Regions from separate parts of the Hymenobacter defluvii genome, predicted to be linked through region 3. Evidence: riboswitches for the same ligand, from Rfam matches in the RefSeq annotation. Region 3 holds a riboswitch; each other region holds the start of a gene.

Region 1 (8,021 bases), on a different contig from region 3:
TGTGGAAAGCCCCCTTTTCCGCCTTTGCAGGCTGCGTAATTACTGCTGGGTGGTGGTAGCGCCACCAGCTGGAGCTGGCGTAGCCTGGCTTGGCAGAGCGTCAGCGGCATCTTCCATAGCGTCAGCTTTAGCTTCAGTAGCGTTTTCTACCGAATCAGCACCAGCTTCGTTGCCAGCTTCTTCCATAGCGTCAGCCTTAGCTTCGCCAGCTTCTTCTACGTTGTCAGCAGCATTTTCCTGAGCATTCTCAGTTTTGCTGTCGCACGAAGCGAACGAGAACGAAACGGCAGCCAGAGCGAGGAACAGTACTTTTTTCATGATGGAGGTAAATTGAAAAATGGAATTTCAGGTTTAGTGTTTCTCGCGGTTCCAGCCAGGCTGGAGGCGAAATTCGGGAGTTTATACCGGCGTTGGCAGAAGGTAACCCGACACTAGAAAAAAAACTTAAATTTTTTCTACCCTATTTTTTCCTAAACACAATACCAATCGGAACACCCTGAAAGCCAAAGTTTTCGCGCAGACGATTCTCCAGGTAGCGTGTATACGATTCCTTCACGTACTGCGGCAAATTGCAGAAGAACGCAAACACCGGGTTGTGCGTCGGCAACTGCGTCACGTACTTAATCCGTACCATCTTGCCCTTCGTAGCAGGTGGCGGCGACTTCTCAATCTCACGCAGCATCACCTCGTTGAGCTGGGAGGTAGGGATTTTGTGCATCTTGTTCTCGTACACCTGAATGGCCGTTTCGATGGCTTTATGTACGCGCTGCTTGTTCAGCACCGAAATGAACACCACGGGCGGGTAGGCAATGGGCGCAATCTTTTCCATGATTTTCGCCTCGAAGTCCTTCGCCGTGTTGGTTTCCTTGTCTTCGATCAGGTCCCACTTGTTCACCAGAATCACGATGCCCTTCCGGTTTTTATCGGCCAGGGAGATGATGTTCACGTCCTGCGCCTCAATGCCGCGGGTAGCGTCCAGCATCACCACGCACACGTCCGACTCCTCCATGGCCCGGATGGCCCGCAGTACGGAGTAGAACTCCACGTCTTCCTTTACCTTGGTTTTGCGGCGCAAACCGGCTGTGTCTACCAAGATAAACTCGTTGCCAAACGCATTGTAGCGCGCCGAAATGGAGTCGCGGGTGGTACCAGCAATATCGGTTACAATGCTGCGGTCTGTTCCCAACAGTAGGTTCACAAACGACGACTTACCGGCGTTCGGGCGGCCTACTACGGCAATTTTAGGTACGCCGGCATCGGGTTCTTCTACACCTTCTTCTTCGAAGTGGCTTACCACGGCATCCAGCAAGTCGCCGGTGCCGGAGCCACTTTGCGAGCTGATAGAGTAGATTTCGCCGTCGCCCATACCCAGGGCGTAGAACTCACCGGCGGCGTGGGCGCGGGCATTGGTATCGGCCTTGTTGGCCACCAGGTAAATCGGTTTTTTGTCTTGGTAGCGGCGCAGTACGTTGGCAAACTCCTCATCTAGAGGGTGCAGGCCGGCGTCTACGTCCACCATAAACAGCACCACGTCAGCCTCATCAATGGCCAGCTTCACCTGCTTATTGATTTCCTCCTCGAATACGTCCTCGGAGTTATGCACGTAGCCGCCCGTATCTATCACGGTGTAGTACTTGCCAATCCAGTCGCCGTAGCCATAGTGCCGGTCGCGCGTTACGCCCGACTCGTTGTCCATGATGGCTTTGCGCTGCCCCACCAAGCGGTTGAATAGCGTGGACTTACCCACGTTGGGGCGGCCCACAATTGCAATGGTATTTTTCATTGGTCTGACTCCAGCCGCCGGCCCGACCAAGTTCGGCAGTGCCCGGAGTAGTTAAGTGAGTTGTTGAGGTCGGAATGTAGGGGCGCCTTGCAGGCGCTCGTCGTTGCTGATGTTGTTTAGTAAAACACTGTTGCGCGACACGGTCGTTCAACGATGGGTGCGTGCAACACACCCTTACTGATATCCAAACCGGCTTAGTGCCTTCGGATCAGTGCGCCAGTTCTCGTTGACTTTGACGTGGATTTCGAGGAACACCTTTTTCAGGAAAAACTTCTCCATTTCCTCCCGCGCCCAAGTCCCTACCTTCTTCAAGGCCTCCCCGCCTTTACCGATGATGATGCCTTTCTGGCTGCTGCGCTCCACGTAAATCGTGGCCCGCATCCGAATAATGTCGTCCTCTTCCTTGAACTCCTCGATGCCTACCTCACAAGAGTAAGGCACCTCTTTTTTGTAGAGCTTGAAGATCTTCTCCCGAATCATTTCGGCGGCAAAGAAACGCTCCGGCTTGTCGGTTAGTTCGTCTTTGGGGTAGTAGGGCGGGTGGATGGGCAGCTTTGCCAGAATCAGATCCAGCAGCTCACCGGTCCCGAATTTCTCCAGCGCCGAGATGGGTAGCACGCGGGTGGCATTGGGCAGATGCTCCTCCCAATAGGCTACTTTGGCCTCTACCTCGGCTTGGTCGGCTTGGTCAATCTTGTTGACCAGCAGAAAGATGGGCGTGTCCTGCATTTTGCGCAGGCGCTCCACTACGGGTTCTTCGTCGTGCTTCTCGTAGATGTCCGTTACGAACAACACCACGTCGGCATCTTCCAGCGATGAGTACACAAACGACATCATGGCGCTGTGCAACTCGTACTTGGGCTGAATAATGCCGGGCGTGTCGGAATAGATCAACTGGAAATCATCGCCGTTCAGAATGCCCAGGATGCGGTGACGCGTGGTCTGGGCCTTGCTGGTAACAATGCTAAGCCGCTCACCCATCAGGGCGTTCATCAACGTCGACTTGCCCACGTTGGGCTTGCCGATGATGCTCACGAAGCCGGCGCGGTGCGGTTTTGGTTCGGTATTCACGGGTTGTCAGGGAATTAGCCTGCAAAGGTACGGGTATTTTGAGCTTTTAGCTAGTAGCTGGCAGTCGTTAGCTTTTTTGTGGTTGGATTGAAGATAACCGGCCAACTTTGCGGTTACATAGTCAGCCTCTAGACATAAGTGAGCCTAGGAGCTGTCCGTTCTATCGAAAAAAGCGAATAGCCAACCGCTACTAGCTATCAGCTAAACAATAATGCCTACTCCCGCCACTCCCAAACGCCGCGTTGGCGTCCTGCTCGTCAACCTTGGCACACCCGACTCGCCCCGTACGCCCGACGTGCGCCGCTACCTCAATGAGTTTCTCACCGATGGCCGTGTGATTGACATGCCGGCCGCCGTGCGCTACCCTCTTTTTCAGGGCTTGGTAGTGCCGCTGCGGGCGCCCAAATCGGCCAAAATCTACCAGCAGCTCTGGGACACGGAGCGCGGTTCGCCCCTACTCTACCACGGCCTGGATTTGCAGAAGCTGGTGCAGGAGCAGTTGGGCGACGAGTACGTAGTAGCCTTCGGGATGCGCTATCAGAATCCCAGCATCGAGAAAGGGCTGGAGGAGCTGCGCGACGCAGCCGTAGACCGCATCATTGTGCTACCCTTGTTTCCGCAGTACGCGGCAGCCAGCACGGGCTCGGTGCAGGAAAAGGTGATGGATATTGTGAGCAAGTGGTGGATTGTACCCAGCATCAGCTTTATCAGCAATTTCACCGATGACCCTAGCTTCATCGGCACCTTCGTGACGCTGGGCAAGGCCGAAATGGCCAAACATGACTACGACCATGTGCTGTTCAGCTACCACGGTATTCCCGAGCGCCACGTGCTCAAGGGTAGCTTTAAGGGGTATTGTCAGTTGGGCAAGTGCTGCAACACCTACAACAAAAACAACCGCTACTGCTACCGCGCGCAGTGCTTTGAAACCTCGCGCCTGTTGGCGAAAGGCCTCGGCCTGCGCGACGACCAGTACACTGTGGCCTTCCAGAGCCGCCTACAAAGCCGCCTGCGCGACCCGTGGCTGCAACCCTACTCCGACGAAGTGCTGAAGGAATTCCCCAAAAAAGGCATTCACAACGTGCTGGCCTTCTCCCCCGCTTTCGTGGCCGACTGCCTAGAAACGACCATTGAGGTAGGCGTGGAGTTCAAGGAATTGTTTGAGGAATCTGGCGGCAAGCACTGGCAGCTGGTGCCCTCCCTGAACTCGCACCCGCAATGGGTAGAAGGCGTGGTGAACATGATTCGCCAGAATTAGCAGCGCCTGATCAGTTAGCACGTCATTCCGAGCTGGTCGAGGAATCTCGCGTGCTGACGAAAGATAGAAATTACCGGGAGCACGCGAGATTTCTTGACCGGCTCAAAATGACGTGCTAGTATGGAAAACCCACTTTTCTAGCTATACAAGTTAGCCCGCTCAGAACCTTTCTTAGCTTCACTAGTTATATCCGACCCGCTTTGTATAGCAGGTCGGATATTTTTTATTTGTGTTTTTCGGCGCTGTGTCTTTACCTTTGTGCCACCAATTCTTTCCCTTTGAAGGATTGTTTTTATACAGAGGCGTGGAGAGACAGGCTCGACGAAACGCCGGCAACCTCCGCTTAATGCGGAACGGTGCCAAGTCCTGACCATATAAAAACAAACAACCGTGGTCCATTCCAACAACCTCCGCACACTTGCTTCTCCTACCCTCTCCGGCCGTGTGGCCGCCTGCATGGGTATGATGTGCTGCTGTGCCTGTTGTTGTTGAAACGACCGGGAAGCATTTCCCTTTGACCTGAGTCTGCCTGCCTAAAGTGCCACCGGCACGGCCCCGACTCCCCATTCGTACCGCGCACAAGCAGCCACAGCTGCCGCCGGCTACCCTTCCGCGGCCTCGTCCGCACTTCTTCCTCTAGCTTTTTTTCGTTTTATGTCTACTTCCCTCGAATCGCGGGTTTCCGACCTACGCCAGCAGTTTGCTACCCAGGATGCACTAGATATCCTGCGCACTGCGGTAGAAGAGGCTCCCGGCAAAATTACTTTCTCTACCTCTTTTGGCATTGAGGATCAGATTATTACTCACCTGATTTTTGCGCACGACCTACCCATTGAGGTGTTCACGCTGGATACGGGCCGCAATTTTCAGGAGACGTATTCCACCTGGAGCAAGACTATTCTGAAATATCAGAAGTCCATCAAAGCCTACGCCCCGCAGACCGATAGTGTGCAGGCATTGGTAGAAGCCAAAGGCCCCAACAGCTTCTACGAGAGCATCGAGAACCGAAAGGAATGCTGCGGTATTCGCAAAGTGGAACCGTTGAACCGGGCGCTGCAAGGTCAGCAGATTTGGATTACCGGCATTCGGGCCGAGCAGTCGCAGAACCGCCAGACGATGGAGCCCGTGGAGTGGGACGAGCCACATCAGCTTGTCAAAATACACCCGCTGTTCAACTGGACTTGGGAGCAGTGCTGGGCATTTGCCAAAGACAATGGCGTGCCTACCAACCCCTTGCACCAGCAAGGTTTCGTAAGCATTGGCTGTGCGCCCTGCACCCGCGCCATCAAGCCGGGCGAGGATTTCCGGGCTGGGCGCTGGTGGTGGGAAAATGCTGATGCCAAGGAGTGCGGCTTGCACGCTACCCATAACGGCCCCGACCCCGTGGTAGAATCGGTGCCAGCGTAGATCAATTGCTAAACCGGACCGTCATTTTTCCCGCTGGTCGAAATGACGTCTCCGTTTGGCAACTAACAACTGAATACAGACAACTCACTATATGCCTACCCTTGATTACCTGGATCGGCTCGAAGCCGAAGCCATTCACATTTTGCGCGAAGTAGCGGGCCAGTTTGAGCGGCCGGCGTTGCTGTTTTCGGGCGGCAAAGACTCTATTGTGCTCACACGATTGGCCGAAAAGGCTTTTCGGCCGGGCAAGTTTCCGTTTCCACTGGTGCACGTAGACACGGGCCACAACTTTCCTGAGGTGCTGGCCTTCCGCGATGCGCTGGCCGCGCAGCTCGGCGAGAAGCTGGTGGTGCGCAAGGTAGAAGACACCATCAAGCAGAAAGGCTTGCAGGACCCCACTGGCAAATACCCCAGCCGCAACCCCTTGCAAACCTATACACTGCTGGATGTGATTGAGGAGTTTGAGTTTGACGCCTGTATCGGCGGGGCGCGCCGCGACGAGGAGAAGGCCCGCGCCAAGGAGCGTATTTTTTCTGTGCGCGACGACTTCGGCCAGTGGGACCCCAAGCGCCAGCGCCCCGAGCTGTGGAACATCTACAACGGCAAAATTCAGAAGGGTGAAAACGTGCGCGTGTTCCCTATTTCCAACTGGACGGAGCTGGACGTGTGGAATTACATCCGCCGCGAGAACATCGCCCTTCCCGAAATTTACTTTGCCCACGAGCGCCAGTGCGTGGTGCTACCCGGCGGGCAGCTGCTAGGCCTCACGGAGCACCTGCACCTCGATGCCGACGATGAGATTGTGAGCCGCCAAGTGCGTTTCCGCACCGTAGGCGACGCCACCTGCACGGCCGCCGTGGCCAGCGACGCCAGCACCGTGGAAGACATCATTGCCGATATCATCCAGGCCAAGGTGAGCGAGCGGGGTGCCACCCGCCTCGACGATACCATCTCGGAAACCGGCATGGAAGACCGCAAACGCAACGGCTATTTCTAAATGGTGAAGTTGTGAAGGGTGAAGTTGTGAATTACACGCACAATTCACCCGCACGACAAACTCACAATTTCACAACCTCACAATTTCACCATTCCATCTCATGGATCTTCTTCGATTTATCACCTGCGGCAGTGTAGACGACGGCAAAAGTACGCTGATTGGCCGGTTGCTGTACGACTCCGATTCAGTGTCGCTGGATATTCTGGCGGCGCTGGAAAGCCGGGGCGCTGCCCAGGGCAACGTAGACTTGGCTTTGCTAACCGATGGCCTGAAAGCCGAGCGCGAGCAAGGCATTACTATCGACGTAGCCTATAAATATTTCACCACGCCGCGCCGCAAGTTCATCATTACCGATGCGCCGGGCCATGTGCAGTACACCCGCAACATGGTGACGGGTGCCAGCAATGCCGACCTAGCCATTGTGCTGGTAGACGCCCGCCATGGCGTGATTGAGCAAACGCGCCGCCACAGCATCATTGCGGCTCTACTCGGCATCAAGCACTTTGTGCTGGCTGTGAATAAAATGGATCTGGTGGGCTACGACGAGGACGTGTTTCACAAGATTGTAGCCGATTATCAGGATATCACCAAGCTGCTGAAGCTGACCGACGTAACGCCGATTCCGATGAGCGCTTTGCAGGGCGACAACATCGTACGCAACTCGGAGCACATGGCATGGTATACCGGTCCGAATTTGCTCGAGCACCTCGAAGCCGTGCCTGGCGCCGAGGAAACCAAGGCTGAGCCGCGCTTCCAAGTGCAGTATGTGGTGCGCCCCCAGACTGCCGACTTACCCGACTACCGTGGCTACGCCGGACAGATCCAGAGCGGTTCCTACCGTCGTGGCGACAAAGTGCACGTCCTACCCTCGGGCCTGGAATCGACCATTGAGGCCATTGAAATCAATCAGCAGGAAGTGGAAGAAGCCGTGGCCCCGCAAGGCGTGATTATTCGTCTTGCTGATGACGTGGACATCAGCCGCGGTGACACCATTGTACCCGCGCACCATGTGCCGCACCTCACGCGCGAGCTGGAAGCTACGCTGTGCTGGATGGCCGAAACACCCTTGCGCGCTGGTCGGCGCTTCCTGCTCCAACACCACGCGGCCCTGGTGAAGGCCTCGCTGCCTACTATTCTCTACCGCCTCGATGTACAAAGTCTCACGCACCTGGGCGCCGAGGAAGCCCGCCTGAACGACATTGTGCGGGTGCGCCTGAAAACGGCCGTACCGCTGGCCGCCGACCCCTACCGGCAGAACCGGAAGTCTGGCTCCTTTATTTTGGTAGATGAGCAGACGGGCAACACGGTAGCGGCTGGCCTCATCGAAGCTGTTGACCCGGACTATTTCACAGTGGCAGAGCCTGGCGCCGTGGCGTTTTCTATTTAACAGGAGCGCTTTGCACACGCCCATCGTTGCTGAAGTTGTTTATACATAGCGCTATCGTGCAACAACGGGCGCGTGCAACGCCCCCCTACCTTAACTTCTCATGCCTACCCTCCCTACC
Region 2 (8,021 bases), on a different contig from region 3:
TCGCCCGGTTGCAGGCCGTAGAAAAACAACCGCGTGGGCACCACCGACACGTCGCCGTACTCCTGTACAAAGGCCCAGTATTGCTCAAACACTTTAGGATAGAGCAGGTAGGAAAGCAAGTCCGTGAACTCCACACTCGGCCCAAACTTCTGCTGAAACACCTTCCACTCCGCATCAAAGTCGATGGCTTCGAGGTGCTCGTTAGGCCGTTCGGTGTAGGCCGGCTGGCCTTTCAGGATAATCTCCTGCAAGCCCTCGGGCCAGCCGCCTTCGGGCTGCCCAATATCGCCGCGAAACAGGCTCTGCACCGATTCGGGGAAGTTTAGCGTCTGGCCTTTGTCCCACACATCCTGGGTGGTAAGGTTGTTGGACACCAGGAACAGCGCCATATCGCCTACTACCTTCGAAGAAGGCGTGACCTTGGTGATGTCGCCAAAGAGCTGATTGACATCGGCAAAGGTCTTTTTGATCAGTTCGAACTTGTCGCCCAGGCCCAGCGCTACAGCTTGCGGGCGCAGGTTGGAGTACTGCCCACCCGGAATTTCGTGCTGGAACACGTCGGCCGACCCAGCTTTCAGGCCCGACTCAAACGGCTGGTAGTACGTGCGCACGCCTTCCCAGTAGTTGCTGAACTCGTTGAGGCTCTGCTGGTCGAACTCCCGGTGGCGGGGCGTGTGGCGCAGCATCTCCACCGTGGCGTTGAAGTTGGGCTGTGAGGTAAGGCCCGAGAGGCTTCCCAGAGCGACGTCAATCACATCCACCCCAGCCTCCACGGCCTTGAGGTAGGTAGCGGCCTGCAGGCTGCTGGTGTCGTGGGTGTGCAGGTGAATGGGCAGGCTGATGGTGTCGCGCAGGCCGGCAATCAGCTCCTGCGCGGCATAGGGCTTCAGGAGGCCCGCCATGTCCTTGATGCACAGAATGTTTGCGCCGGCGTCCTCAATTTGCCGGGCCAGGCGCAGGTAGTAATCGAGGTTGTACTTTTTGTTCTGCGGATCCAGCAAATCGTTGGTGTAGCAGATGCTAGCCTCGGCCAGCCCCCCCGTTTTCTCGCGCACAAACCGGATGCAGCTTTCCATACCCGGCATCCAGTTCAACGAATCAAAAATGCGGAACACGTCGATGCCGGTTTCCCAGCTCTGCTGCACAAAGCGCTCTACCAGGTTGTCGGGGTAGGCCTTGTAGCCCACGCCGTTGGCTCCCCGAATCAGCATTTGTAGCAGGATGTTGGGCACGGCCTCGCGCAGCTTGGCCAGGCGCTCCCAGGGGTCTTCGTGCAGGAAGCGCAGGGCCACATCGAAGGTGGCACCGCCCCAGCACTCCAGCGAAAACGTCTGGGGGTGCTGCTTGGCGAAGCGCTCGGCCACCTTCAGCATATCGAAGGTGCGCATGCGCGTGGCCAACAGGCTCTGGTGGGCGTCGCGCAGGGTAGTATCGGTGTAGTGAATGAGGGTATCCTCGCGCAACCACTTGGCAAAACCTTCTGGCCCCAGCTCGGTAAGACGGTTTTTGGTGCCGGGGGGGTAGGGCGCGGTGGCATCGTAGTGGGGTAGCTTGGGCTTGGGCAGGTCCCGGGCCGGGTCCTGGGCGCCGTGCACGTCGGGGTTGCCGTTCACGATGATGTCGCCCAAGAAGGTCAGCAGCTTGGTGCCACGGTCTTGGCGCACCTCAAACTTGAATAGCTCAGGATGGTCTTTGATGAAGTCGACGGTGGCGCTACCATTCTGAAAATCAGGGTGCGCCACAATGTTTTGCAGGAACTGAATATTGGTGCGCACGCCCCGAATCCGGAACTCCGATAGGGTGCGCAGCATCCGCTCGGCCGCCTCCTTGAGGGTAGGCGCCTGGGCCGACACCTTCACCAGCAAGGAGTCGAAAAACGGCAGAATCTTGGCGCCCTGGTACACCGAGCCCTGGTCCAGCCGGATACCGAAACCGCCCGCCGAGCGGTAGGCCACAATGGTGCCGTAGTCGGGCTTGAAGTCGTTTTCGGGCGCTTCGGTGGTGAGGCGGCACTGCAACGCAAAGCCCGTAATGCGGGGCCGCACCTGCGGGTCGAGGTTGATTTCGGGGTCCTGCAAGTGGTAACCCGACGCGATGTAAAGCTGGGTTTTGATGAGGTCGACACCCGTGACCATTTCCGTGACAGTGTGCTCTACCTGAATGCGCGGGTTCACCTCAATGAAGTAAATCTCACCTTCCTCCGGCTTCACCAGAAATTCCACCGTGCCCACGTTGTTGTAGTTCACGGCGCGGGCCAGGCGCAGGGCGTAGTCGTATAATTGCTCGCGTAGTTCCTCAGCCAGGCCCAGGGCGGGCGCTACCTCCACTACCTTCTGGAAGCGGCGCTGCACCGAGCAGTCGCGCTCGTAGAGGTGCGTTACGCTGCCGTAGGCGTCGGCCACTACCTGCACCTCAATGTGCTTGGGTTGCTCCACAAACTTCTCGAGGAATACGGTGTCGTCGCCGAAGGCTTTCAGGGCTTCGTTGCGGGCCTCGAAGAAGCCCTTCTCCAACTGGTCGTCGTCGCGGATGACGCGCATGCCCCTTCCCCCACCGCCGCTGGCAGCTTTCAGCATTACAGGGTAGCCGATGCGGTTGGCCTCGGCGCGAGCTGTTTCGAAGTCATTCAACTCTTCTTCACTGCTCTGAATAATAGGCACTTGCTCGCGCAAGGCCACTTCCTTGGCGCGTACCTTGTCGCCGAGCGCCTCCATCACTTCGGGCCGTGGCCCCACGAAGATGATGCCTTCCTCGCCGCAGCGCCGGGCTAGGGTCGCGTTTTCGCTCAAAAACCCGTAGCCGGGGTGGATGGCGTCTACACCGTTGGCTTTGGCGATGCGCAGCAGGCCTTCAATGTCAAGGTAGGGTTTCAGCGGCTCGTCGTCTTCGCCAATCTGATAGGCCTCATCAGCCTTGTAGCGGTGCAGGGAGTAGCGGTCCTCGAAGGTGTATACGGCTACCGTGGTGATGCCCAATTCGGTAGCGGCACGCATTACGCGAATGGCAATTTCGCCCCGATTGGCAACGAGGAGTTTGCGAATATTCATGAGTAGGTAGAGGTGTTTTAGTCAGCGCGGCCTCAAACTAGGCAATAATTTAACAGAAAGGACAAAAAAGGCTGCTTTTTACGATCAAAATGACAATTATTAGGCACTTCCATTCAATTTTGTACTCATGCACTCACCTTCGCACTCGCTCGGCATAGTAGAGCGAGAGCGGAGGCGAGTGTGAGTAATGCTACGAGCAAGTACGAATGCAAATACTTGCCGCCAACCGCGGGCCTCGTATATTTGCCCTACCGCTCCCACAACGGAGCACTTATCAAGAAAGGCGGAGGGACAGGCCCTGCGATGCCTTAGCAACCGGTAGTCATAGCTACAAGGTGCTACATCCTGAATCTGCGACAGCAGATGAAGATAAGTTACGAAAGGCTCGGCGCCCCGTTTTGGGGTTTGGCTCTTCTGACTTGTCGGAAGGGCTTTTTTTGGGCCTTTTCGGGAAGAAATCTTGGTGAGATGCTTCGGGGTGGAGGCGGAATTTTCCCTCACCTACGGCAGTAGCCGCTGCCTTGATTTCGTTTTCCGCATGACTCGCTCCGACATCCGTATTGGTTTATTTGGTTTTGGCGTGGTAGGCCAGGGCCTGCACACTGTTTTGGAACGCACGCCCGGCCTGCGCGCCCGCATTGGCCGCATTGGCGTGAAAGACCGCGCCAAGCAGCGCAGCCTACCCACCGAGCTATTCACGTTCGACCGCGCCGATCTGCTGAATGATGAGTCCTTGAACGTGATTGTGGAGCTGATTGACGACGCTGACGAAGCCTACCACATCGTAACCGAGGCCCTGCGCCGGGGCAAAGCCGTGGTGACGGCTAACAAAAAAATGTTGGCCGAGCACTTGCCCGAGCTGATAGAATTGCAGCGTCAAACCGGCACTCCGTTGCTCTACGAGGCTGCCGCCTGCGCCAGCTTGCCCGTCATTCGGAACCTGGAGGAATACTACGACACCGACTTACTAGAAGCGGTGGAGGGCATCATCAACGGCTCCACCAACTACATTCTCACGGCCATGCACCGCGATGCCATTTCCTTTGCCGAGGCCCTAAGCAAGGCGCAGGCGTTGGGCTTCGCCGAGAGCAATCCTGCTTTAGATGTGGAAGGTCTGGACGCCCGCAACAAGCTGGTGCTGCTGCTCACGCATGCGTTCGGACTGGTAACGTCACCTCAGCAAATCCTGGCCGTAGGCATCGACCGCCTCAGCGACCTGGCCTCTGATTACGCCCGCGAGAAAGGCCTAGCACTCAAGCTAATTGCCGAGGCCCGCCGCCTACCCGACGGCAATGTGGCGGCTGCCGTGCTGCCTACCCTGGTGCGCCCCGAGCACGAGCTGGCGCGGGTGCAGGACGAGTACAACGGCCTCATCACTCAGAGCGGCTTTGCCGACCGGCAGTTTTTCCTGGGCCGCGGGGCGGGCGCCGTGCCTACTGCTTCCGCCGTGCTCAGCGACTTGTCGGCCCTTACCTACGGCTACCGCTACGAGTACAAGAAAATCAGCCAGAACATCGACTCAGCCCTGACGCCCGACGCTGCTGAAGTAGACGTGCTGGTGACGTTCACGGACGAGCATGCCCCCCAGGAAGCCGACTTCACGCGGGTGCACGAAACCTTCCGCTCGGCCGTGCGCGGGCATTACCTCACAGGTACCATTGGGCTGGCTCAACTGGCGCAAGCCGAGTGGCTGCGGCTGCCCGGCATTTGCGTAGTGCGCCTCCCTACCCCGTTGCGAGCAGCAGCTACCGCTCGGCCCGCCGATACCCAGCTCGCCGGAGCCGCCGCGTATTTTGCCGAGTAATTGATTGTCTATCAACTTATAGTTCGACGGCTATCGGGAAAGAACCCTGCTAGCTGTCGAGCTTTTTTGAGCTGGTAATAACCACCTACAGCCATTCCTGCGTAGCAGAAACTCAACCGTTCACTTGCTTCGCTTTTCATGGAATTTGCTGATAAGAATATTCTCCTGGTAGGTGCATCCTCCGGTATTGGCTTGGCTACAGCTCACCTGCTGCATGGCCTGAAAGCCAACCTGTTTACGGCCTCGCGGCACGAGTCGCCGGAGTTGGCCGAGCTGGGCACCACCTTCCTACCCCTCGACGTTACGCAGCCCCTTGTTGCTACTGCTTTCGACTCCCTACCCGACACCTTGCACGGCGTGGTCTACTGCCCCGGCAGCATCCGGCTGCGTCCGTTCGAGCGCATTGCGCCGGCTGACTTTCGGCAGGATTTTGAGCTGAACGTGCTGGGTGCTGTGCAAGTGGTGCAGGCTGTGGTGAAGCGGCTGAAAAAGGCCAGTGGTGCTTCCATCGTGCTTTTCAGCACCGTAGCCGCCGAAACGGGCATGAGTTTTCATACCAGCGTAGCCACCGTGAAAGCCGCCGTGGAGGGCCTCACCCGCGCCCTGGCCGCCGAATATGCCGGTGCCAACATCCGCGTGAACTGCATTGCGCCTTCCCTCACCGATACGCCCCTGGCAGCTACCCTCCTCAACACCCCCGAGAAGGCCGAGGCCAGCGCCAAGCGCCACCCCTTGCAGCGCGTGGGGCAGCCCCAGGATATGGCCTACATGACGTCGTTCCTACTATCCGACCACAGCAGCTTCATCACGGGCCAAGTCTTGCCCGTGGATGGTGGCATGGGCCGGTTGAAGTAAGGCAGTGATGTTTTGTAATCTGTCATCCTGAGCTTGCGAAGGACCTTCTCACGCTAGAACGAGTCGTTGGTAAACTTGTCGTTCTAGCGTGAGAAGGTCCTTCGCAAGCTCAGGATGACAGATTTTTCAGTTGCATAAGAAACAACCCTTATGAAAATCACGATTTTCTGGCACCGGCGCGACTTGCGCATCACCGATAATACCGGCCTAGCAGCCGCTTTGCAAGACAATGCGCCGGTAATACCGCTGTTCATTTTCGACCGCGACATTCTGGATAAGCTGCCCAGCAAGCAGGACGCCCGCGTGACGTTCATCTACGACGCCGTGGAGCAGCTGGCGCAGGAAACCCAGGACAACGGCGGCACTATGCTGGTGTTCTACGGCAAGCCGGAGGAGGTCTTCGAGCAGTTGTTGAAGGACTATGACTTGGCCGCCGTGCACACCAACGAGGACTACGAGCCCTACGCCCGCCAACGAGATGAGGCTATTGGCAAACTGTTGGGCAAGCACGATGTGCCCTTTACGACGCACAAAGACCAGGTGATTTTTGCTAAGGACGAGGTGCTAACCAAAGCGGGCACACCGCCTAAAGTATACGGTCCCTACAATAAGGCTTGGCGGGCCGCTTTGCAGGACGACAGCTTCCAGGAACGGCCGTCGCGGCGGTTATTCACCAAGGAAAACCTGCACCATATTGCGCATGCTCCGGCTCGCCCTACCCTCTCCGACATGGGGTTTGGACGCTACGAGCAGCCCGTACCGCCCGCTCGCCTACCCAATAAAAATTACGTAGAGGATTACGACAAAACCCGTAACCGCCTCGCCGACGACCACGGCACTACGCACCGCTCGGTGCACCTGCGCCACGGCACGCTCAGCGTACGGCAGCTAATGAGCCAGGCGCAGGACCTCAACGACAAGCTACTGGACGAACTCATCTGGCGTGACTACTTCATGATGCTGCTCTGGCATTTTCCCGAAACCGTAGAGGAAAGTTACGACAAGCCGTTTCGGCGCATCAAGTGGCGCAACAACCAGGAGGAGTTTGCGGCGTGGTGCGAGGGCCGCACCGGTTTTCCGCTGGTGGACGCTGGCATGCGTCAGCTCAACCAAACCGGCTGGATGCACAACCGCGCCCGCATCACCACGGCCAGCTTTCTGATCAAGGATTTACTGATCGACTGGAAGTGGGGTGAGCAGTATTTCGCCGACAAGCTCATCGACTACGACATGAGCAACAACATTGGCAACTGGCAATGGACGGCTGGCACGGGCGTGGTGTCGGCACCGTGGTTTCGCATTTTCAGCCCCGAAAGTCAGCTCCAGAAATACGACCCGAAGCTGGAGTACGTGAAGGATTGGATACCCGAGTTTGGCACCGACGCCTACCCCCAGCCGATAGTCGACCACAAGGAGGCCCGCCAACGTGCCCTGGATGCCTACCGCGCCGCTCGTAAATAGGTTTTTATCGGCAACTTAAACCCCTACTCAACGGTTATACCATCATGGAAAAGGAAGCTATCAAACTCGCTTATCTCGACTACGTGCTGCGCAAGGGCCAGCCGCCAGTTTCGGTCTACAAGCTCATGCACAAGCTGGGCGCTACCGAGGCTGAATTTTACCAGCACTACTCTACCTTCGCGGCCATCGACCGCGAGATTTGGGCTGATTTTGGGCGCCAAGCCCGCGCCCGTGCCGCCGAGGAACCCGTGTGGGAGCAGTACGGCGCCCGCGAAAAGCTGCTGGGTTTCTACTACACGCTGCTGGAGATTCTGAAGCAAAACCGCAGCTACGCGCTGTGGTCGTTGCGCTACTCGCTCTCCAAGATGCCCGGCATGACGCCGCGTATTCTGGACGATTTCCGCCAGGGCTTCGAGCAGTTCGTGGCCGATATTCTGCGCGATGGTCGGCGCACCGAGGAAGTGGCTTCCCGCCCCATGATTCAGGAGAAATATCCCCGCGCCTTCTGGCAGCAGATGCTGTTTGTGCTGGGCTTCTTCGCCAAAGATGATTCCCTGGGCTTCGAGCGCACCGACGCGGCCATCGAGAAAGCCGTGACACTCAGCTTCGACCTGGTAGGCCGCAACACCCTGGATTCCGCCGTGGACTTCGTGCGGTTTCTGGTGCAGAGCCGGTAGGGTCGACGATTACCCCACCCCCCGGCCCCCTTCCCTCCGGGAGAGGGGGAGCCTTTACCGGAGCTGTTAGCTGGTGGCTACTAGCCGATAGCTCGGTTCTAGGAAAAGCTAACAGCTAACAGCTAAATTATCTGGCTCCCCCTCTCCCGGAGGGGAGGGGGCCGGGGGGTGGGGTCC
Region 3 (8,021 bases):
TTTAGAAATCCGTTCCGGAATGTAACTCGCCCTGAAAACAGGAAAGCCTACCGCTCCGAGCAGTAGGCTTTCCTTGGTATAGCTAGATTACGTTGTAGGCAGTCGAAAACGGAGTGCCTGCGTTCGGTACTTGGTCTTCAAAACGAAAACCGAGCAACGCTTACTTTTGCTCGATGTCCTGTGCCGCTTCCTTGGTTTCTTGCAACGAAGGATAATCCGTGTAGCCCTTCTCGCCGGCCACGTAGAACGTGGTAGGATCGGGGGTGTTGAGGGCGGCACCTTGCTCGAAGCGCTCCACCAGATCGGGGTTGGCAATGAACGGCACACCGAAGGCAATCAGATCGGCTTCGTTGTTAGCCAAGGCTGCCTCCGCAGTTTCCTGGGTGTAGCCACCGTTCAGGATAAAGGTGCCGTTGAAAATTTCGTGCAGCTTGGCGGCCACGGCCGGCCGGCTAGGCTGGGCCATGGGGTGGCCGGGTAGGGCCTCAATCACGTGCAGGTAGGCTAGGTTGAACTGGTTCAGTTGCTCCGTTACATAGCTGAACGTCGCCACTGGATCGGAATCCTGAATGCTGGCGCTACCCTGGGGCGAGAAGCGGATGCCCACGCGGTCGGCGCCCAGCTCGTCTACCACGGCCTGCACCACTTCCAGCACAAAGCGGCTGCGGTTTTCTACGCTGCCGCCATACTCGTCGGTACGCTGGTTGGAGCCGTCTTGCAGGAACTGGTCGAGCAAGTAGCCGTTGGCGCCGTGAATCTCGGCGCCGTCAAAACCAGCGGCTTTGGCGTTGCGGGCAGCCTGGCGGAACTGGTCTACCACACCGGGAATCTCGCTCAACTCCAGTGCCCGTGGGGTAGGCACTTCTTCCATGCCCTTGCCCGTGAAGGCCTTGGCGCCCTCCGGCTTGATGGCCGACGGGGCCACCGGCAGCTCGCCATTATGAAAAAACGGGTGCGACACCCGACCCACGTGCCACAGTTGAATGTAGATGCGCCCGCCTGCTTCGTGCACCGCGTCGGTTACCTTTTTCCAGCCGGCCACCTGCTCCTCAGAGTAGATGCCGGGCGTGTTGATGTAGCCCACGCCCTGCTCCGATACCTGCGAGCCCTCCGTGATAATCAGGCCCGCCGAAGCGCGCTGCACGTAGTATTCCACGTGCATATCGGTAGGCTTGTGCGCGTCGTTGTCGGCGCGGCTGCGCGTCATGGGCGCCATCACAAGGCGGTTGGGTAGGGAAAGGGCGCCCATGGTGAAGGGCGAGAAAAGATGGGTTGTCTGTGTCATGTTGAGTGGGTGTACAGCTGCAGCAAAGGCGCTGCGCGTATCGGTGTCTACAACTCATGTTTGTACACGAATGTTTTGGCTGGTGCAGAGGTTATCGAATCTTAACACGCTCATGCTACCGCGCCATCTTGCTCGCTGGTATTACTATCTATCGCCCTACTCCACTACCACCTCTACCCGCCGGTTGCGAGGCCGCTGGCGCGGGTCGCGGTTATCAGCCACTGGCCGGGTGCCGCCATAGCCCACCGCCGCTAGCCGGAGCGAGTCGATGCCTTGCTGCACTAGGTAGCGCCGCACTACTTGGGCACGTTGCTCGGAAAGCTTTTGGTTGAGCGTCGCATCGCCAATGTTATCGGTGTGGCCGGCTATTGTTAAGCGGAGTGTGGGCTGTTGCTGTAGGGTGTGGGCTAACGCGTTCAGGGTAGGGTAGGAGGTAGGCAGCAGCGCCGCCGTACTGCGAGTGAAGTAGAGGTTGGGCAGTGTAAGTGTCTCACCTTTCGTGAGCATGCTCAGGGTAGGTAGAACAGGAGTTGGTGCTACAGCATCGGCTGCGGCTGCCTTGGGGCGCAGCGCCGTAAGCGGCTGGATGGTCGCTGGGCGAAGTGTTGCCCGTCTGGTTTGTCGGACCTTGGTGACGGTTGTTGCTTTAGGAACGGGGGTGGTCGGCGGTGCGATAGGTGCGGCGGCCACCGCTGGCGGCGGAGCAGGGGTAGAGCGCGGCGCGGCCTTAGCCGGTAAAGAAGGGTAGAGGTAGCGCGTAGGAATGGGCACCGAGTCAGTTTCGCTAAAGCCTACGGCCTCACGCACCTTATCCCACCACGAAGGCTCCGTGAGAGGTGGCGTTTGCCAGGCCAGCAGCGCTCGGGTGTCGAAGTTTGCCTGAAAGTACTCCACTCGTATAGGGTAGTAGCGCCCAGCCTTCAAGACCATATGCGTAGAAGACATGGTAACTGGCTGATATTGCCAGGAGTCCAAGATCTGCTGCTGCCCAATCCATACGCGCATTCCATCGTCAGTAGCAATCTTGAATTTGTAAGTGCCCGTCGAAGGAGCGTAGAGGTAGCCCGTCCAGCGTACCGAAAACCACTGGCCCGGCACCCCCGGCCCCGGCGACACATACCGCTCCGATGGTCGGCCGGGGGTAGGCGGGCCGTAGGTCCAGTCGAAGTCGATATTCTTATCGAGGCGAGTGAGTACCAGCTTCTCAAAGTCGCGCCCAGCATAGTACTGTCCCCGCAAGCCCATGCCGGCAGAAGGCGGCATAATAGTCTGCGCTAACACCGCGCGGCTGAGCAGGAAACCAGAAAGCAGGAGGAAAATCCGCATAAGGTGCATAACCACGAAACCAGCGGGGGATAGATGCTCTGGGTTACTAGCCGCTGATGATACAAAATGCGGCAGAAGTAAAAGCCGTGACGATTTTTTCAACAGAGTGGCGCCTCCTGCTCATCAAACAAGATTTTCGATCTACCAAGCCAACCTCGCGCAGCAGCCTCAGCAGAAAAGCCAGGACGGTTGTAATCTGAGCTTTGAGCTGTATCTTTGCGTATTACTTATCCAGAAAGACCGAGGGATTGGGCCCTGTGACGTCTTGGCAACCTGACATATTACAAGGTGCCAACTCCCATTTCGCCCTACCTATCGGGCGGAAGAAGATAAGTACAGGAACCTGCTTCGGCGGTTTTCTCTTTCTGGATAAGCTTTCGTACCCGCTGCTTTCCCGAAGGAAAATCCATGAAGACGACCTGCCCCGACTCCCCGCTCTACGACATCCTCCAACGCCGCCTCCTAATTCTGGACGGCGCCATGGGCACCATGATTCAGCGGCACACGCTGACGGAGGAGGACTTTCGCGGCCCGCGGTTTGCCGACCACGCCAAGCCCCTGCGCGGCAACAACGACCTGCTCTCGCTCACGCGCCCCGATATCATCAAAAGCATCCACGCGGAGTACTTTGCCGCTGGTGCCGACATGGTGGAAACCAACACCTTCTCCGGCACCACCATCGCCCAGGCCGATTACGCGCTGGAACACATTGTGTATGAGCTGAACTATGAGTCGGCGCGGCTGGCCCGCGAAGTAGCCGACGAGTTTACGGCCAAAGACCCCAGCAAGCCGCGCTTCGTGGCCGGCGCTATTGGCCCAACCAACCGCACCGCCTCCCTCTCGCCCGATGTAAACCGTCCCGGCTTCCGAGCCGTGACATTCGACGAGCTGGCCCACGCCTACCACGAGCAAGTGCGTGGACTGGTAGACGGTGGCTCCGATGCGCTGCTCATCGAAACCATCTTCGACACGCTGAACGCCAAGGCGGCCCTGTACGCGGTGCAGCAGTTCTTCGACGAAGGCGGCCGGCAGGTGCCCATTATGATTTCCGGTACCATCACCGACGCTTCGGGTCGGACCCTGAGCGGCCAGACGGTAGAGGCGTTCTGGAACTCCATTCGTCACCTGCCCCTACTCAGCGTGGGCCTGAACTGCGCCCTCGGTGCCGATCAGCTTAAAGTATATGTGAAGGAGTTGAGCCGCATTGCCGACGTGCACATTTCCGCCTACCCCAACGCTGGCCTACCCAACGCCTTTGGTGGGTATGATGAGTCGGCCGAGGAGTTTGCGGGTTTGGTGGAAGGCTACCTCACCGATGGCCTCGTGACGGTGGTAGGCGGCTGCTGCGGCACCACGCCCCAGCACATTGCCGAGCTGGCCCGCCTGGCCGACAAGTACAAGCCGCGCGTCCTACCCGAGGTGCCGCCCGCTACCCGCCTGAGCGGGTTGGAGCCGTTCGGCATCACCGAGCAGAGCTTATTTGTGAACGTGGGCGAGCGGTGCAACGTGACCGGCTCGCGCGCCTTCGCCCGCCTCATTCGTACCGGCAACTACGAAGCTGCCCTGGCGGTAGCCCGCGACCAGGTAGAAGGCGGCGCCCAAGTCATCGACGTGAATATGGACGAAGGCATGCTCGACTCGGAGCAGGCCATGACCACCTTCCTCAATCTGATTGCCTCCGAGCCCGACATTGCCCGCGTGCCCGTCATGATTGACTCCTCGAAGTGGAGCGTGCTGGAAGCCGGCCTGAAGTGCGTGCAGGGCAAAAGCATCGTCAACTCCATTTCCCTCAAGGAAGGGGAAGAAGTGTTCAAGGCCCGCGCCCGCACGGTGCGCCAGTACGGCGCGGCCGTGGTGGTCATGGCCTTTGATGAAAACGGCCAGGCCGACAGCTACGAGCGCCGCATCGAAATCTGCCAACGCAGCTATGATATCTTGGTGAACGAGGTAGAGTTTGCGCCCGAAGACATCATCTTCGACCCTAACATCTTGACGGTAGGCACCGGCATGGAGGAACACCGCAACTATGCGCTGGACTTCATCGAGGCGGTGCGCTGGATCAAGCAGAACCTGCCCGGCGCCCTCACCAGCGGCGGCGTTTCGAACATCAGCTTCTCCTACCGTGGCAACGACGTAGTGCGTGAGGCCATGCACTCGGCCTTCCTCTACCACGCCATCAAGGCGGGCCTGGATATGGGCATCGTGAACCCCAGCCAGCTGGGCGTGTACGATGAGGTGCCAAAAGACCTGCTCGAACTCTGCGAGGACGTCCTGCTGAACCGCCGCCCCGATGCCACCGAGCGCCTTGTGGACTTTGCCGAAACGGTGAAGCAGAAGGAAAAGGTGGAGGTAGTGGCCGACGCTTGGCGCAGCCTACCCGTGCAGGAGCGCCTGCAACACGCCTTGGTGCGCGGCATCACGGAGTTTATTGACCAAGATACCGAGGAAGTGCGCCAGCAGGTAGGGCGCCCATTGGAGGTAATTGAAGGCCCCTTGATGGCCGGTATGAACGTAGTAGGCGACCTGTTTGGGGCCGGTAAAATGTTCCTGCCGCAGGTCGTGAAATCGGCCCGCGTGATGAAGAAGGCCGTGGCCTACCTAGAGCCTTACCTGCTGGCCGACAAGCAAAGCGGCGACCGGCAAACCGCCGGTAAAATCCTGCTGGCCACGGTGAAGGGCGACGTGCACGACATCGGCAAAAACATTGTGGGCGTGGTGCTGGCCTGCAACAACTTTGATATTGTGGACCTGGGCGTGATGGTGCCGCTGGAAAAGATTCTGGACGAAGCCGAAAAGCAACAGGTCGACATCATTGGCCTGAGTGGCCTGATTACGCCTTCGCTCGATGAGATGGTGTACGTAGCGCAGGAAATGGAGCGGCGCGGCCTGCAAACGCCCCTGCTCATTGGCGGCGCCACTACCTCGCGCCTGCACGCCGCCGTGAAGATTGCGCCCGCCTACACCGGACCCGTGGTGCACGTGAACGACGCCTCTCGCTCGGTGGGGGTAGCGGCAGGCCTGCTGGGCTCAGCCAAGGAAACCTACGCCCATACCGTGCGCGACGAGTACGAGACTCTGCGCAACGACTACGCTGGCCGCCAGCGCGACAAACGCTACCTCACCATCGAGCAAGCCCGCGAAAATGGCTTTAAGGCCGATTGGGAAGAAACGCCGATTACCAAGCCTACCTTCTTGGGAACGAAGGTGCTGGAAGACTACGACTTGGCCGAGCTAGCCACTTACATCGACTGGACGCCCTTCTTCCACACCTGGGAGCTGAAAGGCCGCTATCCGCGCATCTTGGAAGACGAAACCTTGGGCGAAGCCGCCACCAAGCTATTCGAAGATGCGCAAGCGCTGCTGCGCAAAGTCATCGACGAGAAACTGCTGACGGCCCGCGCCGTGTTCGGCTTCTGGCCCGCCAATACTGTCGATTACGACACCATTCAGGTGTTTAAGGACGATACCCGGCAAGAAGTAGAAACGGAGTTCTTTACCCTACGTCAGCAAGGCGAAAAGGGCAAGAACATCCCCAACGTGGCCTTCTCCGACTACGTGGCCCCGCTGGAAACCGGCCGCGCCGACTACATCGGCGGCTTCGCCGTAACGGCCGGCCTTGGCATCGAAAAGCTGCTCGATCAGTTTGAGCAAGACCACGACGACTATTCCAGCATTATGATTAAAGCCCTGGCCGACCGTCTGGCCGAGGCCTTCGCCGAGCGCCTGCACCAGCGCGTGCGGGAGGAGTTCTGGGGCTATGCCTCGGACGAAAAGCTTTCCAACGAAGACCTCATCAAGGAGCAATACCGCGGCGTGCGCCCCGCCCCCGGCTACCCCGGCTGCCCTGACCACACGGAGAAAATCACGCTCTTTGAGCTGCTGGATGCGGAAAACAAAACGGGCATTCACCTCACCGAAAACCTGGCCATGTACCCGGCTTCGTCGGTGAGCGGCCTGTACTACGCGCACCCTGCCTCGCGTTACTTCGGCCTGGGCCGCATCGGCAAAGACCAGGTAGAAGACATTGCTGAGCGTAAGGCCATGCCGCTGGCAGACCTGGAACGCTGGCTGGCCCCCAACCTGAACTATGACCCTACGGCCGTGCCGGTTACGGCGTTGTAGGCTTACCCCACCCCCCGACCCCCTCCCCTCCGGGAGAGGGGGAGCCAGACGATTGTTCTATTCCAAAGCTTATCCGGAGCTAAGCACTTCTGCTAATACCGCACCGTCTGGCTCCCCCTCTCCCGGAGGGGAGGGGGTCGGGGGGTGGGGTCAACGTATATGAAAGTCACCGAACACCTCTCCAACGCCCACGGCAAAACCCTCTTCTCCTTCGAGGTGCTACCTCCGAAAAAGGGCGAGAATATTAAAACGCTGTTCTCCAACATCGAGCCGCTGATGGAGTTCAAGCCGCCGTTTATCGACGTTACCTACCACCGCGAGGAGTATGTGTACCGCAAACACACCAACGGCTTGCTGGAGAAGCACACCGTGCGCCGCCGGCCGGGTACGGTAGGCATCTGTGCGGCCATCAAGAACCGGTTTGATGTCGATACCGTGCCCCACCTCATTTGCGGCGGCTTCACGAAGGAAGAAACCGAAAACGCCCTTATCGACCTGCACTTCCTGGGAATTGATACGGTGCTGGCCCTGCGCGGCGACCCCATCAAGAGCGAAGGTCAGTTCAAACCCGAGCCCGACGGCCACGCCTACGCCTGCGACCTGATTGGGCAGGTGTCCGACCTGAACAAAGGAGCCTACCTCGACGAGGAGCAGGACGAAACCTCCGCCACCAACTTCTGCATCGGCACGGCCGGCTACCCCGAGAAGCACTTCGAGTCGCCCAATTCCGGCGCCGATATTCGCTACCTCAAGCACAAAGTAGACCGCGGCGCCGACTACATCGTGACGCAGATGTTTTTCGACAACGAGCAGTTTTTCAACTTCGAAAGTCGCTGCCGCGCGGCGGGCATTACGGTGCCCATTATTCCGGGGCTGAAGCCCATGACCACCAAAAGCCAGCTCACGGCCCTACCCCGCTCGTTCTACTTGAACATCCCGGAGGAGCTGAGCGAAGCCGTGCACTTGGCTCCCGACAACGCCGCCGCCCGCCAGATCGGCATTGAGTGGTGCATCAATCAGAGCCGCGAGCTGATGGCTCACGGCGTGCCGTGCTTACACTACTACAGCATGGGCAAATCTGAGTCTGTGCGTAAGGTAGCCGCTGCGCTGTTTTAGAATAGTGAAATTGTGAAATTGTGAAATGGTGAGTTTAACGTGCTGGCAGCGCATGCCGTACACAGAGAGGACACTGAACGTCAAACTCACCATTTCACAACTTCACCATTTCACCCTTTGACCTCTCTCGACGAGTTATTTGCGCAGCTGCGCGTGGCCACGGCACCAGCCG
Region 4 (8,021 bases), on a different contig from region 3:
CTTCTTCCTGCTGCAAGCCCACTACCGCTCGCCCGTAGATGTGACGGAGGAAGGCTTGCAAGCCGCCCGCAAAGGCTACCGTAAGCTCATGAACGGCCTGCGCCTACTCGACAAGCTGGCCCTACCCGAAGGTACCGAGCGCGCCCCCGACACCGAAAAGGCCGATGCTGAGTTGCGCAAGCTGACGGCCGACTGCTTCGTGGGCCTCAACGACGACCTGAACACGGCCCGCTGCGTGGCCAGCCTGTTCAACCTGCTGCGCAAGCTGAACGGCTACGGAGCCAATCTGGCTACCCTCGCCAACGTGAGCGAGGCTGCGTTGCAGGAAACTACCGCTGCCTACCGTGCGTTGGTGACCGACATTCTGGGCCTGGCCGACGAGCCTCGCGCCGACGCCGAGCAACTGCTGCACCTCACGCTGCACTTCTATCAAGAAGCCAAAGCTGCCAAAGACTACGTAAAAGTGGACGAAATCCGGGCCGCGCTTAAAGAGCAGGGCATTGTAGTGAAAGACACCAAAGCAGGTGTTGATTGGGCGTACAGCGAAGAGTAGGTTGTCGTTAACGCAATACGTTTTGACGTAGAAAATCACTTCGTCTGACCGACATTCCGGGCTTGTCGAGGAATGACGTTCTTAGCGCGCTATTTATTTCAATAAAATGACCCAAAAATTCTCCTGGCTGGCTCCTGCGCTGGCGTTGCTGCTGCTCGTAACGGGTTGTAAGAAAGACAACCAGGCCGAAACCACCGCCACCGCACCCGAAACGCCTGCCCTACCCAAAGCCCCCGCTTTCAATGCCGACTCGGCCTATGCCTACACGGCCAAGCAGGTAGCGTTTGGGCCGCGCGTGCCCAACTCAAAAGCCCACGTAGCCACCGGCAATTGGATTGTAGACAAGTTTAAAAGCTTTGGGCTAAGTGTACGCGAGCAGCCGTTTGAGGCGATGGCGTTTGATGGTAAGATGCTGCGCAGCCGCAACATCATTGCGCAGTTCAACCCGCAGGCGGGGCGGCGCGTGGCGGTGTTTGCCCACTGGGACACGCGCCCGTTTGCTGATAAAGACAAAGAGAACAAAAACGCCCCGCTCGATGGGGCCAGCGACGGCGCCAGCGGCGTGGGCATTGCTTTGGAAATGGCCCGCCAGCTCAGCATGCAGCCCGATAGCCTGGAGCCCAATGTGGGCGTCGACTTTATCCTGTTCGACTCAGAAGACTACGGTTATGACGAATCGACCCAGAGCGACCTGAAAAACCGCATTACCGACGGTACCGATAGCTGGTGCCTGGGCTCACAGTATTGGGCCAAGAATAAGGTGCCGGCCAACTACAACCCCAGCTTCGGCATTCTGCTGGATATGGTAGGCGCCCAAAACGCCAAATTCAGCCGCGAGGAGCTGTCGGTGCAGAACGCCAAAGACGTAGTAGATAAGGTGTGGAATAATGCCTCCAACCTTGGCTACTCCGACTACTTCCTGTTCCAAAGTGCCCCGGGCATCGACGACGACCACGTGTACACCAACCAAGCCGGTGTGCGCACCATCGACATCATCGACCACCTACCCGTCGGCGACGAGTACTTCCCCGCCTACCACCACACCACCCTCGATAATATGGACATCATCGACAAGCGCACGCTAAAAGCCGTGGGCCAAACGGTGCTGACGACGATTTACGGAGAGTAAACAAGTTATCCATAAAAGCAAAGGGCCACCGCGTTACAACGCGGTGGCCCTTTGCTTTTATAAGTACTGTAGTTGTGTACCGTCCTCACCTACTACCAACCGTGCCCGGCGCCCCACTACCAGCGCCATATTCTCGGGCTCGTGGCCTACCGGGAAGCCGTACGCTACCGGGAAATTATACTTGCTGGCGTAGGTAGCAATGATTTCCTCGGGCGTCTGCCCGAAAGGCACTGTATTGTCCTGCGGAGCCGAGAAGTGACCCACCACCAAGCCCGCCAGATTACGCAGCTTGCCAGTGCGGTCAAGGTGCACCAGCATCCGGTCGATGCTGTAGAGATACTCCTCTACATCCTCCAAAAACAAGATGTGTCCGGCCGTAGATACATCGGAAGCGGTGCCGGTAATGGTTTGGAGCAGGCTAAGGTTGCCGCCTACCAACTCACCTTCGGCCGTACCTAAGCGGTTGAGCGGGTGCGACGGCACAGCATACGAAACCGGCTCCCCGAATAGCACCCGCCGCAGACTTTCCAACGATGCCTCACCGCCCGCCTGATGAAATAGCAGCGGCATCACGCCGTGGATGCTCGCGTGGCCCAGGGCCAGCAAATGGCAGTTCAGAGCCGTGATGTCGCTGAAGCCGGCTACCCATTTAGGGTTGGCAGCGAAGCCAGAAAAGTCTACCTGGTCGAGGATGCGGGTGGTACCGTAGCCACCCCGCGCCACCAGAACCGCGCGGATATCGGAGCGGTCCAGCATCTGCTGCAAATCCTGCCGGCGTACATCATCGGAGCCGCCAAACTGATGCTGCGCGACGTTAGTGGACGCGCCCAGCACTACCTCCAGCCCCCATGCGGTGAGGGTTTCTACGGCGGCGGCCAGTTCTTCGTGCGAGGCTTTACGGGCGGTGCAAACAATGGCTACCCGGTCACCGGGGCGTAGGGCAGGAGGGAGGGTAGGCATGGCGTAATAGCTGGTTCGGCACAAACCTACTCAACAAACACACTACTTATATAGGTGAGCAAGTGTAGCTACTGGGCTAGCGCAGTGGCATAGAACTGCGCCAAGTGGTGCGCAATCTGCTCTACCTCAATCAAAAAGCCATCGTGCCCGTAGCGGGAGTCCATTTCGGCGTAGGTGGCGCCGGGAATGTGCTGCGCTAGGAATTGCTGCTCGCTGGGCGGAAACAGCACATCGGAAGAAATACCCAGCACCAGCGTATGCGCCCGGATGCGGGCCAGCGCTTCTGCTGCGCCTCCTCGTTCTCTACCCAAATTGTGCGAGTCCATAGCCCTCGATAGCGTTACGTAAGAATACGCATCGAAACGGGCCGCGAGCTTTTGGCCCTGGTAGCGCTGGTAGGCGCTGGCGCGGAAATCAGTGAGCTTCTCGTCAGTTTCTTCCTGCTGCGTTTGGCCGTAGGCATCGTAGGTGCGGTAGCTGAGGAGCGCTACGGCCCGAGCTGCTTGCAAGCCAGCCTGGCCGCCCTCGGGTGTGGCCGCGTGGTAGGTAGGGTCAGCCAGAATGGCCATGCGTTGGGCTTCGTTGAAGGCAATGCCCCAGGGCGAATGCCGGGCGCTGGTAGCCAGCACCACCAAATGCTCGAATAAAGCAGGCTGCTGCACGGCCCACTCCAAGGCTTGTTGCCCGCCTAGCGAGCCACCTATCAGCGTATGAATTTGTGTGATGCCCAGGTGCTGGCACAACAACTCGTGGGCGGCCACCTGGTCGCGGATGGTGACCAGGGGAAACGTCTGGTAGGGCGCCGGCGCGCCGGGCGCGGCTGGCGTGAGCGGCCCCGTGGAGCCGTAGCAGGAGCCCAGCACATTGGCGCACACGATAAACCAGTCGGCCGGATCGTAGTAAAAGCCCGCACCAAACAAGCCGGGCCACCACGTCAGCACGTCGGCGTTGGCCGTGAGGGCGTGGCACACCCATATCACATTGGTGCCAGCGGCATTCAGCGTACCCCAGGTGCAGTAAGACACCTGCATCTGGGGTAGGGAGGTGCCACTCTCCAGCGGAAAGGGCTCAGGTGATACAAAAAGGTGAGTTGAATCCTCCATAAAACGCGAAAAGCAGGCAGTGGTACCGGCCGCCGTATTGCGTCCGGTACGCACTTCCTGCGCATAGAATATACCTCAAATTGGAGCCGGTGCCGAGGGAACGTTTAAAAGTCCCACCCCAAAAACAAAACCCAGTCGGCACCGGACCAATTAGATTGTCATTTCGAACGCAGTGAGAAATCTGAGTGAAGACGCCAAGTTTTACTCAGATTTCTCACTGCGTTCGAAATGACAGGCTTATACTTCCAGTGGCTGAACGTGCTCCTTGGCTGGCTTTTGCAGCGCCTCCTCCGACTCGTCGGGGGTAGCGAGGTTTTTCACCGCATCAAAAGCTTGTTGCAGGTCACCTTTGATGTCTTCGAAGTGCTCTATGCCTACTGAGAGGCGCAGGGAGGTAGGCGTCACGCCCGAGGCTAGCTGCTCTGCTTCCGACAACTGCTGGTGCGTGGTAGCCGAAGGCTGGATGATGAGCGTTTTGGCATCGCCTACGTTGGCCAAGTGGCTTACTAGCTTCAGGTTATCGATGAACTGAGTAGCCGTTTCCTTCGAGCCTTTGATGCTGAACGTAAGCACGCCGCCTGCTCCTTTGGGCAGGTATTTCTGCGCCAGAGGGTAGTAGGGGCTGCTTTGTAGACCAGGGTAGTTCACCGATTCCACTTGCGGATGCTGCTCCAGCCAGTTCGCAATTTTCAGGGTGTTTTCTACCGTGCGCTCCACGCGCAATGAGAGCGTTTCCAGGCCAATCAGCAACTGCCAGGAGTTGAAGGGGCTGATGGCGGGACCAAAGTCGCGCAGGCCCTCTACCCGTGCCCGAATGGCAAAAGCGATGTTGCCAAATGGCCCGCCTACCCCAAATACGTCGTTGAACACCAGACCGTGGTAGCCATCGGAAGGCTCTGTGAACTGCGGGAACTTGCCGTTGCCGAAGTCATACTTGCCGCCGTCTACAATCACGCCGCCCACGCTGGTGCCGTGGCCGCCAATCCACTTCGTGGCCGATTCTACCACGATGTGCGCGCCGTGCTCCAGGGGGCGGAACAGGTAACCACCTGCCCCGAAGGTGTTGTCTACTACCACCGGCAGGTCATGCTTTTTGGCAATAGCCGTAATCTTCTCGAAATCTGGAATGCTGAAGCTCGGGTTGCCAATGGTTTCCAGGTAGATAGCCTTGGTTTTGTCGTCAATCAGCTTCTCAAATTCCTCGGGCTTGTCGCCATCGGCGAAACGCACTTCAATGCCCAGCCGCTTAAATGCTACCTTAAACTGGTTGTAGGTGCCACCATAGAGGTAGGTGGTGCTCACGAAGTTGTCGCCGGCCTGCAAGATGTTGTTGAGGGCGATGAACTGCGCCGCCTGACCCGAACCTACTGCCACAGCCGCTACCCCGCCTTCCAGAGCCGCCACACGCTGCTCAAACACGTCGGTGGTGGGGTTCATCAGGCGGGTGTAGATGTTGCCAAACTCCTTCAGTGCAAACAGGTTAGCACCGTGCTCAGCGTTTTTGAAGACGTAGGAAGTAGTCTGGTACAAGGGTACAGCACGAGCGCCCGTGGTAGGGTCGGGTTGTTGGCCAGCGTGGAGTTGGAGGGTTTCGAAGTGGAGGTTCTGCGTAGACATATGGAAAACGAAAAAACGAGTCAGAGAAGAAGAAAAAAAGCAGGATTTGGAAACTCCAGGGGCTGTCGGAGCCGGGCCAGGGACGCAGCAGGGTGTGCGTCGGAGGAGAGGGGCCGCTCGTGCGCAAGGCATGAAGCGGCGTGCTGGCAAGGGAAAGGAGCGATGCGCGCTACGGCAGCATCAAAAAGCTACATCCGACAACCCCAACACATTCGCATTCGCACCGGCGCAGTAGCCCGTGAAACGCAAGAACCCGCAAAAATTTCGGAACGCGACGAGGCGGCCGGAGTGTGCGAGTAGGTAGGGATGATGTCGGAAGAAAGCAACATGTGGTACTCAAGGTTATAGTTCCCGCCGGCAATACGCCAAGCGGGCAGGAATTGGCACCTGTCGCGCTTCCGCGGATGGTTGCCAGTGGGTCACGGAGCCTGTTCTCTCGCCACTTCTGTATAAATCTCAAAAAAACTACCCCAGCGTGTTGGGGGAGTACCGGGTTGGTGGTTGCAAATGTAAAGGCAGGATTTTAAAATCCAAACTTTAACGAAAATATTTTTTCGACACGACGGCCGGAAATGCAATGGGTCTGCGAGGGCCGTAGGAGAGAGGGATATACAAGAAAAAAGCCGCTTTCTGCTACAGAAAGCGGCTTTTTGATATATTGGGTTAGCTTAGAGCTTAGGCAATTGTAACACTTGGCCCACCTCGATTTTGTCCGGGTTGCTGCCAATAGTGCCTTTGTTGGCGTCGTAAATCTGGTGCCACTTGCTGGCGTCGCCGTAGTGGTTTTTGGCAATTTTGGAGAGCGAGTCGCCGCTTACTACCGTGTAGGTTTCGCTCGTGGTAGCTGCTGCGGTAGTGGTATCGGCTTTGCTGTTGCCGAAGAAATCGGTGTCGGCATTGGCGTTGGGCGTCCCGGCGGCAGGGGCAACAGGTTTTTCTTCGCCTTTATTCAGAAAATCAAAGAGTCCCATGATATATCAAATGCTAGGAGGTGAGGGAACTAGGAAAAACTGCATGTGGCTGAGCCTCATACGGTCTTGCGTAACTTACGCTTGCCGAGCATTTTGGTTGTGCGGAGCACAGAGGCGCTTGTGTGTGGTAAACTCTTTCGGGCTGGGGGCGTAGAAGTCGCAATATCGGCGCAGTGCTATACCGTATTGTGCGGTTTGCTTTTATTCACCCCATTTCACTCCTCCCTATGAAACGTTCTCCTCTTTCTTACCTAGCCAGCCTGTTGGTACTAGTGTCTCTATTCATGGCTAGCTGTAGCTCAGAAAACAAAGTAGGCGAAACCAACCTGCTCTATGGCACCGACAGCAAAACCTGGACAACTGACAAAGAAACCAATGCCGCCGGCGAAAAAGTGGCCCAAACCAGCGCCGACAAGAAAACAGAGCTAAAATTCTACTCCAATGGTTCGTTCAATATGTCGTCGCCCGCGCAGAGCATGCAGGGCAACTACACCTTCGACCAAACGGCCAAGAAAATTACCCTCACGCCTACTGGCGCGCCCAATTCTATGACGTTCGACGTGGTGAACCTGACCAAGGATGAAATTACGCTGAAAGCTCCCGACGGCTCGCAGATGATGCTGGAAGCTCAATAGAAATATTGGGTTTTAAGTGTCGAATGAGCTTTGACACACAACACAAAAGGCCCGCTGACGAAGATAGTCAGCGGGCCTTTTGTGTTGTGTAGGAGGGGTAGGCTCGTTACGACGCTATAACCTCGGCCGCTGCTCGCCGGCCAAACACCCGGCCTACCCACCGCGGCAGGAAAATGGCGCCGAATACCAGGTACAGGTAGTAGGTAGTGATGCGATAGAGTAGCACAATGAAATTGGTCATGGTGGGCGTGCCAATGAACTTGCCGAAGAAGGTAGGGAAAGCACCTTCGGCAATACCTGCGCCACCGGGCGTAATAGCCAGCAACAGAATTACTTTGTAGGTAAGGTTGCGGGCGAAAATCATGGCAAAATCGTGGCCCGTAACCTGGATGAAAGCGGCAATAATGCAGCCGATAACCGCGTAGCGGGCCGTCCAGACGAAAATGGTAGAGAAGATGGCGCGCAGCCAGTAGCCCGCGCCGTTGCCACGCAGCTGGGCCGAGGCCGCTACCATCTCGGCGCCGTGCTGGTAGGCGCTGCCACGCCACCGTCGCAGCAGCTGCCACGAAAAGAACCGCACCAGAAACCGTCGCACCGATATGGGGTTGATAAACAGCGCGTACAACATCAGCCCGGAGTAGAGCGACACCATCACGTAGCTCAGCACAAAGGCAATTTGCAAAGTAGTGATGAGGCCGCTGTGCAGGGTTTCGTCGGGGTAGAGGCCCTCGCCGGCCAGCAACACCACTAGCGGAACCAGCACCACATAGTACATATTATCCAGCAGGGCCGTCACCATCACATAGGCCAGCGATTTGCCTAACGTAATGCCTTCTTTATTCAGCAGAAAGGGTGCTACCGAGGTGCCGCCTACTGCTGAGGGTAGAACACAGGAGGCAAATTCCCAGACCATAATTACCTCCATGCTAGCCCGCCAGCTTAATACTTTCTCCGAAATGTGCCGGATGCGGTACATATAGCCCGCATCGCGGGCAATAAGCACGAGTAGGGTGATAAATAACCAGTGCAATTTTGCATTGGCCAGTGGGGCAA

The links. Region 3 has a riboswitch for S-adenosylmethionine ahead of metH (methionine synthase). Riboswitches for the same ligand answer to the same signal wherever they lie in the genome.
Region 1: linked by a shared signal. The riboswitch ahead of J4D97_RS06890 (phosphoadenylyl-sulfate reductase) and the one ahead of metH (methionine synthase) in region 3 are both predicted to bind S-adenosylmethionine.
Region 2: linked by a shared signal. The riboswitch ahead of J4D97_RS00650 (homoserine dehydrogenase) and the one ahead of metH (methionine synthase) in region 3 are both predicted to bind S-adenosylmethionine.
Region 4: linked by a shared signal. The riboswitch ahead of J4D97_RS04615 (O-acetylhomoserine aminocarboxypropyltransferase/cysteine synthase family protein) and the one ahead of metH (methionine synthase) in region 3 are both predicted to bind S-adenosylmethionine.

Annotation. Positions count from the first base shown of each region.
Region 1 is NZ_JAGETX010000002.1:653,081-661,101, forward strand. Features, by position in the region: gene J4D97_RS06870 (hypothetical protein) at 40-318, opposite strand; gene der (ribosome biogenesis GTPase Der) at 461-1,783, opposite strand; gene era (GTPase Era) at 1,958-2,854, opposite strand; gene hemH (ferrochelatase) at 3,066-4,112, shown strand; SAM riboswitch class I at 4,402-4,493, shown strand; gene J4D97_RS06890 (phosphoadenylyl-sulfate reductase) at 4,767-5,519, shown strand; gene cysD (sulfate adenylyltransferase subunit CysD) at 5,611-6,516, shown strand; gene J4D97_RS06900 (sulfate adenylyltransferase subunit 1) at 6,617-7,903, shown strand; gene cobA (uroporphyrinogen-III C-methyltransferase) at 8,004-8,021, shown strand, end outside.
Region 2 is NZ_JAGETX010000001.1:171,505-179,525, reverse strand. Features, by position in the region: gene J4D97_RS00655 (pyruvate carboxylase) at 1-3,047, opposite strand, end outside; SAM riboswitch class I at 3,316-3,423, shown strand; gene J4D97_RS00650 (homoserine dehydrogenase) at 3,586-4,851, shown strand; gene J4D97_RS00645 (SDR family NAD(P)-dependent oxidoreductase) at 4,990-5,706, shown strand; gene J4D97_RS00640 (cryptochrome/photolyase family protein) at 5,857-7,167, shown strand; gene J4D97_RS00635 (TetR family transcriptional regulator C-terminal domain-containing protein) at 7,212-7,844, shown strand.
Region 3 is NZ_JAGETX010000005.1:141,218-149,238, reverse strand. Features, by position in the region: gene J4D97_RS11050 (alkene reductase) at 161-1,285, opposite strand; gene J4D97_RS11045 (PA14 domain-containing protein) at 1,442-2,611, opposite strand; SAM riboswitch class I at 2,836-2,947, shown strand; gene metH (methionine synthase) at 3,020-6,733, shown strand; gene metF (methylenetetrahydrofolate reductase [NAD(P)H]) at 6,893-7,849, shown strand; gene J4D97_RS11030 (tetratricopeptide repeat protein) at 7,967-8,021, shown strand, end outside.
Region 4 is NZ_JAGETX010000002.1:102,836-110,856, reverse strand. Features, by position in the region: gene cysS (cysteine--tRNA ligase) at 1-553, shown strand, start outside; gene J4D97_RS04630 (M28 family peptidase) at 660-1,682, shown strand; gene J4D97_RS04625 (S66 peptidase family protein) at 1,740-2,642, opposite strand; gene metX (homoserine O-acetyltransferase MetX) at 2,711-3,745, opposite strand; gene J4D97_RS04615 (O-acetylhomoserine aminocarboxypropyltransferase/cysteine synthase family protein) at 3,983-5,362, opposite strand; SAM riboswitch class I at 5,702-5,818, opposite strand; gene J4D97_RS04610 (LysM peptidoglycan-binding domain-containing protein) at 6,031-6,333, opposite strand; gene J4D97_RS04605 (hypothetical protein) at 6,561-6,968, shown strand; gene J4D97_RS04600 (lysylphosphatidylglycerol synthase transmembrane domain-containing protein) at 7,075-8,021, opposite strand, start outside.